2 linked regions of the Sporocytophaga myxococcoides genome follow. The protein of the gene in region 2 binds, or shares a complex with, the protein of the main gene of each other region. Links are inferred from orthologs where the notes say so. Each region holds a gene or a part of one and is shown on either strand. Other genes may lie near its edges.

Region 1 (2,857 bases), on a different replicon or contig from region 2:
TATGATATCCTGAGTAGTTAATACTCTGATATCAGAAGCGATCTCAAGACCGAGCTTCTTGTTAATCCTATATCTTCCAACTTCACCAAGATCATATCTCTTATCACTGAAGAAAAGATTATGAATGATATCTCTTGCTGTCTGTTCATCCGGAGCCTCAGTATTTCTAAGCTGTCTGTATATGGTTTCAACAGCTTCTTTTTCAGAGTTTGAATTATCCTTTTGAAGTGTATTATAAATAATAGTGTAATCAGCTATATTTATGTCTTCTCTGTGAAGGATAATTGATTTTGTGTTTGAATCCAGGATAGTATCTATATCTTCCTCAGAAATAACAGAATCTCTTTCCAAAAGAACTTCATTTCTGTCGATAGAAACTACCTCACCAGTATCTTCATCAACAAAATCTTCAGTCCAGCTTCTAAGTACCCTTGCAGCCAGCTTTCTACCAATAACTTTCTTTAAAGAAGCTTTATTAGCTTCCACTTCTTCTGATAAACCGAAAAGGTCAAGAATATCTTTATCTGAACCATATCCGATAGCACGTAAAAGTGTAGTAACCGGAAACTTTTTCTTTCTGTCGATATAGGCATACATTACGTTGTTAACGTCAGTAGCAAATTCGATCCAGGACCCTTTAAAAGGTATAATTCTGGCAGAATAAAGTTTTGTCCCGTTTGTATGTTTACTTTGAGCGAAAAAAACACCCGGAGATCTGTGCAACTGAGAAACAATAACCCTTTCTGCTCCGTTTACTATGAAAGATCCCTTTAGAGTCATATAAGGTATGTTCCCAAGGAATACCTCTTGCTCTATTGTTTGGAAATCTTCGTTGTCTTCGTCATTGCAGGAAAGTCTTAACTTTGCCTTAAGAGGCACAGAATAAGTAAGACCTCTATCAATACATTCGTCAACGGAATATTTGGGCGGGTCTATTGTATAATCAATAAACTCGAGAACAAAATTTTCCCTTGAGTCGCTTATAGGGAAATTTTCCGCAAATACTTTATACAAACCCTCCTGTGTACGGCTTTCAGAGGGCGTATCAATCTGAAAGAAATCCTCAAAGGATTGTAATTGCACATCCAGAAAATCCGGGTAATCAATTAAAGATTTTCTTGAAGCAAAACTTATTCTTTCTCCTTTATTATTGATAGCCAATGCTTTATAAGTTTGGTTAGTGAATAATTTTTAAATATTATTACTTAAATCAAGGGGTGCTTGAAAGGTTTATACCCACAAACAGCAAAAGACCTGACTATGTTGCCAGGCCTTGAAATTATTTTTAAGGCTGTTAAAGGTAATCTTACCTTATTTAATTTCAACTTCAGCTCCAGCCTCTTCTAATTGTTTCTTTAGAGACTCAGCTTCTGCTTTAGGTAGACCTTCTTTAACAGGCTTTGGAGTAGAATCAACTAAATCTTTAGCCTCTTTCAATCCAAGACCAGTAAGATCTTTAACAAGTTTTACAACTGCAAGTTTAGCAGCTCCTGGGTTTTTAAGGATTACATCGAAAGCTGTTTTTTCAGCAGGTGCTTCAGCAGCAGCTCCACCACCTCCAGCTACCATAACAGGAGCAGCAGCAGCAGGCTCTATACCGTATTCATCTTTCAGGATTTGCGCAAGTTCGTTAACTTCTTTAACAGTTAAATTTACAAGTTGCTCAGCGAATGCTTTTAAATCTGCCATTTTATTATTTATTTAAAAATTACTAATTTGATTAAATGTTTATTAATTGATTGTATTTTGAATTATTACTCAGCTTTCTCAGAGAGAGTCTTAACAATTCCTGCAAGTTTATTTCCACCACTTTGAAGAGCAGAAACAACATTTTTAGCAGGTGATTGAAGTAAACCAATGATATCTCCGATAAGTTCGTTCTTAGATTTAAGATTACTTAAAATATCTAAGTTATCAGCACCGATAAATAATCCACCGTCTATAGAAGCACCTTTAAATACTGGTCTTTCGTTACCTTTTCCAGCTTCTTTGTGAAACTCTTTTAACAGTTTTGCCGGGGCATTACCTGCATCGGCAAATAAAATGCCTGAGAATCCTTTTAAAACGGATTGGTTAAAAGGTGTATAATCTGTATTGAGATTCGCAAGAGCCTTTTTAATTAAAGAATTTTTTACTACTTGATACTCAATGCCTTTCTTATAGCAAAGTTTTCTAAACTTGTTTATCTTCTCAACAGAAAGACCTGAGGCATCAGTAATATAGAAATAATTCTTTGTTGAAAATTTCTGGCTCAAGTCCTCAATAATCTGAGCTTTTTGTTCTTTTGTCATTTTCTTATATTCCTGAAATTGAACTCTTATCAACTGAAATACCAGGGCTCATTGTACTTGACAATGAAACACTCTTGATATAAGTACCTTTTGCTGAAGCAGGTTTCAGTTTTGAAATTACCTGAATTAGCTCATTAATATTCTCCTGAATTTTATCAGGAGAGAAAGATACTTTACCGATACTGGTATGAATGATTCCGTACTTATCTACTTTGAAGTCGATTTTACCTTGCTTAATTTCTTTAACAGCTTTTCCAACTTCAAGAGTTACAGTTCCAGCTTTAGGGTTTGGCATTAAGCTTCTTGGACCAAGAATTCTACCCAATTTACCAACCTTTGCCATTACTGTTGGCATTGTAATGATTACATCGATATCTAACCAGCCTTGCTCAATTTTAGCAATATAGTCATCGAGGCCAACGTGCTCAGCACCGGCATCTTTTGCTTCTTGAGCTTTATCAGGAGTACAAAGAACAAGAACTCTAACATCCTTACCAGTACCATGAGGAAGAGCAACAACTCCTCTCACCATTTGATCCGCCTTCTTAGGATCAACTCCTAATCTA
Region 2 (8,127 bases):
TCTTTCTGAGAAATGTAATCAAGATATAATTTTGAAAAAGCACCGGTTTTTTCAGCTTCAACTGGAAGTATTTTCATTGATGGTGGTGGAAATTTTATGGTCGAATTTAACCCTGATTTTTCAATAGACAAATACAACAGGAGAAAATGAAGTCCAATGAAGGTGAAGAGAACTGATAACCGAAGTATTTTGCATTAAAATAAAAATGATTCCAACCAAAAGTCAGAACCATCTTTCGTTATTAATAAAGTTTAATTGCGGATTGCTTACTCCACAATTTTACCATAAAGATCAAATTCAGAAGCTGAATCGATCTTTACTTTTGCGAAATCCCCAACTCTCACATAAGTATTTTCCGCCGAAACCAACACTTCATTATCTACCTCTGGAGAGTCAGATTCAGTTCTTCCAATAAAATACCCGCCTTCTTTCCTGTCAAAAAGTACTTTATAAGTATTTCCTACCTTTGCCTGATTTAATTCCAAAGAAATGCCTTCCTGAATACCCATAATCGTATCCGCACGCTCTCTTTTTACTTCTGCTGGAATATCATCATTTAATGTATATGCATGCGTATGCTCTTCGTGAGAATAGGTGAATATCCCAAGCCTGTCAAATTTCATTTCCTCTACAAATTGACAAAGCTCTTCAAAATCCTGCTCTGTCTCTCCCGGGTGTCCTGCAATCATTGTTGTCCTTAAAGCTATATTAGGAACCTTATCTCTGATTGCCTTTATAAGATCTTCTGTTCTGTTCCTTGTGATCCCCCTTCTCATAATCTTTAGCATATTTGAAGATGCATGCTGAAGCGGCATATCCAGGTATTTGCAGATGTTATCTCTTTCCGCCATTACGTCCAGCACATCCATTGGAAACTGAGACGGATAAGCATACTGCAAACGTATCCAGTCAATTCCATTCACATCCGACAATTTCCTTAATAATTCAGCGAGATCACGTTTACCATAAATATCAAGACCGTAATAAGTAAGGTCCTGGGCTATCAGAATTAATTCCTTCGTTCCGTTCTTAGCCAGATTCTTTGCTTCTGTGACTAATTCTTCTATACCTCTCGATACATGTTTACCACGCATTACCGGAATTGCACAGAATGAGCAAGGACGATCACAACCTTCTGCAATTTTCAAAAAAGCATAATGTCTTGGAGTGGTGATAAGACGTTCACCAAGCAATTCATGTTTATAATCAGCTTTAAATTTTTTGAGAAGTATTGGGAGGTCACTTGTACCAAAGAAAGCGTCTACCTGTGGAATTTCCTTTTCAAGATCATCTTTATAACGCTGGGAAAGACATCCAGTAACATAAATCTTTTCTACAAGACCGCTCTCTTTAGCATCCACATACCTCAGAATTGTATCTATAGATTCTTGCTTGGCATTGTCGATAAATCCACAGGTATTAATGACCACGACATTCGCATCATCTTTTCCTGACTCGTGAGCAGCGTCAATATTATTACCTTTCAATTGTGTTAGAATATTCTCCGAGTCCACCAGATTTTTGGAACAACCTAATGTGATGATATTTACCTTTGTCTTTCTTGTGCCTTTAGTCTTCATCTTTAATACTGGAATATTGATTGGAAATGGAATAATATATTCCTTCAGTGCTCCAATCTCCAAAATTACTTATTATTTTAAAACTATTCTGAGTAGTGTGCCATGTAGTCTACTTCAAAAACTACATTGGTAAATTTATTCTTTTCCACTTTCACTGGGAACAAGTAATAATCGGGAGAAATTTTAGAATAGAGTCTCCCGCCCTCATTAATTACCAGTGAGTATTTTCCAACTTCCAAAGGTAACTTGAAAGTTCCGTCTTGTTGGGTTAGAATTGTGTCTAAGGGAGTTGTAGAGATGGTTTTAAAAAAATCTCCTTCTGCAAGTTCAGACTCTTTTAGTGAAGTAAGCGGATAAATATAAATTTCTCTTTCGATACCAAAAATTTTACCTTCTTCAGGGAGCTCTGCTGTAGTAGTAAAATCACCTTCTTTGAAAATTAGTTTACCTGAAATTCCCTGACTTGTGTCAACAGGAACAGAGACGTTTTTTCGGGAAACGCAAGAATATTCCGAAAAAGAAAATAGAAATATTAACCCCAAAAGTAGGATTAAATTATTGCCTGTTGAAGAGAGAGTCAACGAACTCATGTTTATTAAAGACCTGAAGATCATCTACCTTTTCTCCTACACCGATATATTTCACTGGTATTTTAAACTGATCAGAAATCCCTAAAACCACCCCTCCTTTTGCAGTTCCATCCAGCTTCGTGATAGCAAGTGCCGACACTTCCGTAGCTTTGGTAAATTCGGTAGCCTGTACAAAAGCATTTTGACCTGTACTTCCATCCAATACTAAAAGAACTTCATGAGGTGCTTCTGGTATGAATTTCTGAATGACCCTTTTTATTTTAGAGAGCTCATTCATAAGATTTACTTTAGTATGTAATCTTCCTGCAGTGTCAATTATTACTATATCAGCCTGTTGATCAAGGCCTTGTTTTGCTGCGTCAAATGCAACAGAAGCAGGATCAGTGTTCATACCGTGAGATACTACAGGCACGCCTACCCTTTCTCCCCACATTTTCAACTGATCTACAGCAGCAGCACGGAATGTATCAGCAGCTCCCAGAACTACTTTTTTACCTTTCTTTTTAAATTGGGCTGCGAGCTTTCCAATAGTAGTTGTTTTACCTACTCCATTCACTCCAACTACAAGAATTACATATGGCCCGGAAACTTTTGGGATTTCATAGTCAGACAAATCCTCTGAATTATTTTCAGCAAGCAGTCCGGCAATCTCTTCCTTCAGGATTTTATCCAAATCTGAAGTCGTCACATAGTTATCCTTTTCTACTCTCTGTTCTATTCTTTTGATAATTTTCAAAGTAGTCTGCACGCCCACATCAGAGGTAACGAGCATCTCTTCCAGATTGTCCAAGACTTCGTCGTCGACCTTGGATTTTCCCACCATGGCCTTGGTTAGCTTAGAAATGAAGCTATCCTTGGTTTTTTCCAGACCTTTATCCAGAGACTCCTTTTTATCTTTTGAAAAGAAATTAAACAGCGCCATGAAATAATCTTTTTCTTAAAACACTAAAATAATAAAAAAGTCCCGTTAAGGGACTTTATCATTAATAATTTACGAAGAAGCAATTATTTCTTCAATGCTTCCTGAACCTGATCTACCGCTACAATTTCTTCTCTGAAAGAGTAAGCTCCGGTTTTATCATTCTTTACTGCCTTAATAATTTTGGCAAACCCTTTTCCAGCATCCGCCTTCTTCAGGGTAGCAACTACTTTCTTTGCCATGGTTATTTAATTTCTTTATGGATGGTCACTTTTTTTAACACAGGATTGTATTTTTTAAGTTCAATCCTTTCAGGAGTATTTTTCCTGTTTTTAGTAGTGATATATCTGCTTGTACCAGGTAGACCACTGTTTTTGTGCTCGGTACACTCCAGAATCACCTGAATCCTGTTACCTTTTTTTGCCATGATTTATTGCAATTTCTCTTGTAAAAACCAAATAATTAAACGGCCATGCCATTCGCCTTAGCCTCTTTTAATACAGCGCTAATGCCTTTTTTTGTTATTGTTCTTAAAGCAGAAGCAGACACTTTAAGAGTTATCCATTTATTTTCTTCAGGAATAAAAAATTTCTTAGTCTGAAGATTAGGATAGAATTTTCTCTTTGTCTTGTTGTTGGCGTGAGAAACGTTGTTTCCTACTCTTGTTCTCTTTCCTGTAATTTGACAAACTCTAGCCATTTTTCTAATTTTTTATATTATAGGGTTGCAAAGATGCGAAAATAAAATCTAAATACAAAATTAAGATTTATTTTTTCTTTCAGACAAAAGTAATCTTTCCCTCAAAAGAGGTGCAAATGTTTTTATCCTTGGTTATTTCCCCACAAAAATAAGTTAAAAAGTGCAGTACGTAAAATATTTTTTCAGAGAAGTTCCTCCATTGTTCTCGATGTGGTAATTTTATAAGCTTAGCCCTCTGTCTTCCATTAAATTACATTGCTATAATTTTAATTTCGTCTCTTATTTAATATCTAAAAAAACCATATCTATTTTCAGGAAAACCACACTAATCATTAAGAAAAGAATACTTTTATTTCTAAATTTGAAATTCTTTCCTGAAAAATTTCCTTATAATCCTGATATATTTCTGTGGAAAATTAGAGGAGAAATGATGTTTTCAGGATATTTTCCTTTTTTATAATTAAAATAATAAACATATGATGGGGACTATTTCTGCAACTACACAGGCTATTGAGCTGGAAGAAAAATATGGAGCGCATAATTACCATCCGCTTCCGGTTGTGCTTTCCAAAGGAGAAGGAGTATTTGTCTGGGATGTTGAGGGGAAACGTTATTATGATTTCCTATCCGCATATAGTGCTGTAAACCAGGGCCATTGTCACCCCAAAATAATTAATGCTCTAATAGCCCAAGCGCAGAAACTTACATTAACAAGTCGCGCATTTTATAATGAACGTCTTGGCGAATGTGAGAAATTTATAACGGAGTACTTTGGATATGACAAAGTGCTAATGATGAACTCTGGAGCTGAAGCTGTTGAAACCGCGATTAAGCTGGCAAGAAAATGGGGGTATACTGTTAAAAATATCCCTTCTAACCAGGCTTTGATTGTTGCTGTAGAAAAAAATTTTCACGGAAGGACTACAGGGGTTATTGCTGCATCCACGGATCCTGATTCAACAAAAGATTTCGGACCTTTCAATCCAGGATTTCAGATTATACCATATAGTGATACAACTGCTCTTGAAAGCGCTCTGAAGAATCCGAATGTTTGTGCATTCCTTGTGGAGCCCATTCAAGGTGAAGCTGGTGTTTATGTCCCTACAGAAGGTTATCTTAAAAAAGCAGAAGAACTTTGCAAAAAATATAATGTGCTGTTCATCATTGATGAGATTCAGACTGGAATTGGCAGAACAGGAAAATTGCTCGCGTCTCAATATGAAGATGTAAAAGCTGATATTCTGATACTGGGTAAAGCAATTTCCGGAGGAACATATCCTGTTTCTGCAGTACTTGCAGACGATCCTATTATGCTAACGATTAAACCAGGTCAGCATGGATCCACATTTGGCGGTAATCCAATGGCATGTGCTGTTGCACAAGCTTCACTGGAGGTCATACGTGATGAAAAGCTTACTGAAAATGCGGCAAAAATGGGTGAGTTATTCAGAAAGAGAATGACTGATCTTCAGGGAAAATCTGGCCATGTGCTCGCTGTAAGAGGAAAAGGACTACTAAACGCAATTGTGATTAAACCTACGAATGACGGCAGAACCGCATGGGATGTATGTGTAGCATTAAAAGACAATGGTCTTTTAGCTAAGCCTACTCACGGGGACATTATCAGATTCGCACCTCCTTTAGTAATCAATGAAGCTCAGTTAAATGAGTGTTGCGATATTATCGAAAAAACAATTCTTGAATTTTAATTTCAAAACCTGAATAAACATGCGTCGTCCGAGAAGAAACAGAAAATCTGAAGCCATCAGATCTATGGTAAGAGAGCATCAGGTAAGTACCAACGACCTGATTTATCCAATGTTTATGCAGGAAGGTAAAAATGAACGATCTGAAATATCCAGTATGCCTGGAATTTTCAGATATACTCCTGATCTGTTAATCAGAGAGATAGAGCTTTGTATGAAGCTCGGTCTGAAGACATTTGCACTATTCCCTAAAGTAGAAGATTCCTTAAAAGATCCTCTAGCCAAAGAAAGCTATAATGAAAAAGGGCTTTATCTTAAAACAATAAAGGCTATAAAGTCAGAGCTTCCTGAAGCTTGTATTATGACGGATGTGGCGATGGACCCCTATAGTTCTGATGGTCATGATGGCATATTAAAAAACGGTAAAATTCTGAATGATGCCACACTTGAGGTACTGGGGAAAATGGCTTTAGCCCAGGCTGAGGCCGGAGCTGACATTATCGGGCCTTCAGATATGATGGATTTCAGAGTTGGATATCTTAGAGAAATGCTCGACAACCAAGGCTTTGAGGATGTTTCTATAATGTCTTATACTGCCAAATATGCAAGTGCTTTTTACGGCCCATTCAGAAATGCCTTAGATTCTGCCCCTAAAGCCGGCGATAAGAAAACATATCAAATGGACCCCGCAAATCAGGCGGAAGCATTGATAGAGGCAGAACTTGATTTTGCTGAAGGTGCTGATTTTCTAATGGTGAAGCCTGCATTGGCGTATCTTGATGTAATTAAGCTTTTATATGACAATTATGAACTCCCGATTGCAGCTTATAATGTGAGCGGAGAGTATGCAATGATAAAAGCTGCTTCCGAAAAAGGTTGGATTGACGGAGAAAGAGCAATGGCAGAAGCTCTATTAAGTATGAAAAGGGCTGGAGCAAAGGTTATCCTTACTTATTTTGCTAAAGAATTTGCCGTTCTTTCAAATTATTAAGCGGAAAGCTTAAAGTAAGAAGAATTTCACCACCTTTCAATAAGTTGAAGGTTATAAAAAAAGAGGTAAATGCAAGTCATTTACCTCTTTTTACTTTCAGCTTTCCGCTTTTTACAAATCCTCTCTCACTAGCATTAATATACTAGGCTGAGGCACTATGTAATATTTTTCTTTATTAAAGGTAATTTCATAAGCACCATTCTGCAGATAAATTGCAAGATCTCCTTCCTGAGCCTGCAATGGAATGTACTTAGTTGAATCCTGTTTTTCTTTCCATGGTTCCTGATTGCTTTCATCCGGAACAGGAATAGGATATCCAGGACCAACTTTAATTACATATCCGCTCTGTATCCTGTCCTTTTCAATTACTCCAGGAGGCAGATATAATCCTGAAGAAGTTTTATCCGTTAATGTTTTTGGCTTTATTAATACTCTGTCTCCCACTACTATTAATTTGTCAAGAGATCTGTCTATTGAAAGCATTATGAATTTCTTTTTTCTGCAAATTTAATAAAGGCAAATCAAATTTACATAAGCCTTCATTACAATCAGGGGAAAAGCCTGAATAAAAAAGGAGCTAAGTACAGCTCCTTTCAATCATATATCACTTGAATATAAAATTATCTTTTAACGTTAAACATGATTTTATCATCCTTTGCTCCAGGAAGGTCTATGACATCTGTTATTTTAATAGCAGCATAAAAAGAATCTGATTCTCTACCCAAGCGGGTTAAAATAATCTGCCCTTGTTCCAGATTCGAAATTTTATCTACTTTTTGTCCGGCTCTGTAAGCTTCCTGCAAAGACACCGCTGTTGCATTTACATAGTCAAATCCGTTAAAAAGCACAAACTGCCCGCCTGCAGGACTAATAATTGACTTAGACAATACTGATGAAGTATCATTTAAAGAAAAAGTCTGGATGTCTCTCAAACTATCAGGAGATAACCCTGAGAACTTTGCAGCCATAGCTACCAAATCATAAGCATCAGCATTGCCGGAGGCTTTTGAATAAATAATTGCTCCTGACGATTCTGTAAGTAAAGGGGCCTTTGCCTTTACAAGGAGTTTTCTCGCTTCTGTTTTATCACGACCTTCATTATCTATAATTCTAAACATCAGCAAATGGGTATAGTCTTTCTGCTTATCAGGAATCAAATATTCCATTCTGTAAGTAGCATTTTTGACTCCGTGCAATAAGGAGTCTACAATTATCTTTGATAAACCTCCATCTTCCTGATAACTTATGACTAATCTGTTAAGGCCATCTTTTGATGACGCATTAAAATAGAACGTTTTTACTTCTCCTACATTGCCGTTCAATGTTAAAACTGAAGGGGTAACAGAAGTGATCAATGGATCTGGATCATCTTTCTTACAACTTTGGAAAAATATCACAGAGAGCAGGCAAACGATAATAATTCTGGCTTTTTTCATTGATTTTAAAAATTAAAAAAACCTAAGTTCCCTTAGGTTTTTTGTTTTGTTAAGTTCGGCAAGTCAGGGTTTTAATTATTTACTACCTTCCTTCAGCTTAAACGCCTTAGCCTTTACGTTTATTGTTACTTTTCTACCAAGAAACATTCTGTCTACTTGTTCTGTAAAGCCTAAAGGCAACACAAAATCAGCATCAGGTTTAGATT

Evidence for each region.
Region 1: rpmB (region 2) and rplL share a complex: the UniProt entries of both Escherichia coli proteins name them as parts of the 50S ribosomal subunit. The link is inferred for Sporocytophaga myxococcoides from one-to-one orthologs.

The regions. Positions count from the first base shown.
Region 1 is NZ_BBLT01000010.1:103,768-106,624, reverse strand. It holds rplL (50S ribosomal protein L7/L12), read right to left. Parts: upstream 1,690-2,857; coding sequence 1,312-1,689; downstream 1-1,311. Other genes in the region: rplA (50S ribosomal protein L1), read right to left, coding at 2,296-2,857; rplJ (50S ribosomal protein L10), read right to left, coding at 1,755-2,291; rpoB (DNA-directed RNA polymerase subunit beta), read right to left, coding at 1-1,161. UniProt on the Escherichia coli protein: The binding site for several of the GTPase factors involved in protein synthesis (IF-2, EF-Tu, EF-G and RF3). Is thus essential for accurate translation.
Region 2 is NZ_BBLT01000002.1:406,103-414,229, reverse strand. Bases 2,171-4,979 are described here. They hold rpmB (50S ribosomal protein L28), read right to left. Parts: upstream 3,789-4,979; coding sequence 3,552-3,788; downstream 2,171-3,551. Other genes in these bases: rocD (ornithine--oxo-acid transaminase), read left to right, coding at 4,268-4,979; rpmG (50S ribosomal protein L33), read right to left, coding at 3,334-3,516; MYP_RS25650 (DUF4295 domain-containing protein), read right to left, coding at 3,176-3,331; ftsY (signal recognition particle-docking protein FtsY), read right to left, coding at 2,171-3,092. Outside these bases: bacillithiol biosynthesis cysteine-adding enzyme BshC, read right to left, coding at 1-77; 30S ribosomal protein S12 methylthiotransferase RimO, read right to left, coding at 267-1,580; MYP_RS06065 (hypothetical protein), read right to left, coding at 1,664-2,122; more of ftsY, read right to left, coding at 2,136-2,170; more of rocD, read left to right, coding at 4,980-5,497; hemB (porphobilinogen synthase), read left to right, coding at 5,517-6,485; MYP_RS06035 (co-chaperone GroES), read right to left, coding at 6,597-6,968; MYP_RS06030 (hypothetical protein), read right to left, coding at 7,106-7,921; MYP_RS06025 (hypothetical protein), read right to left, coding at 7,997-8,127.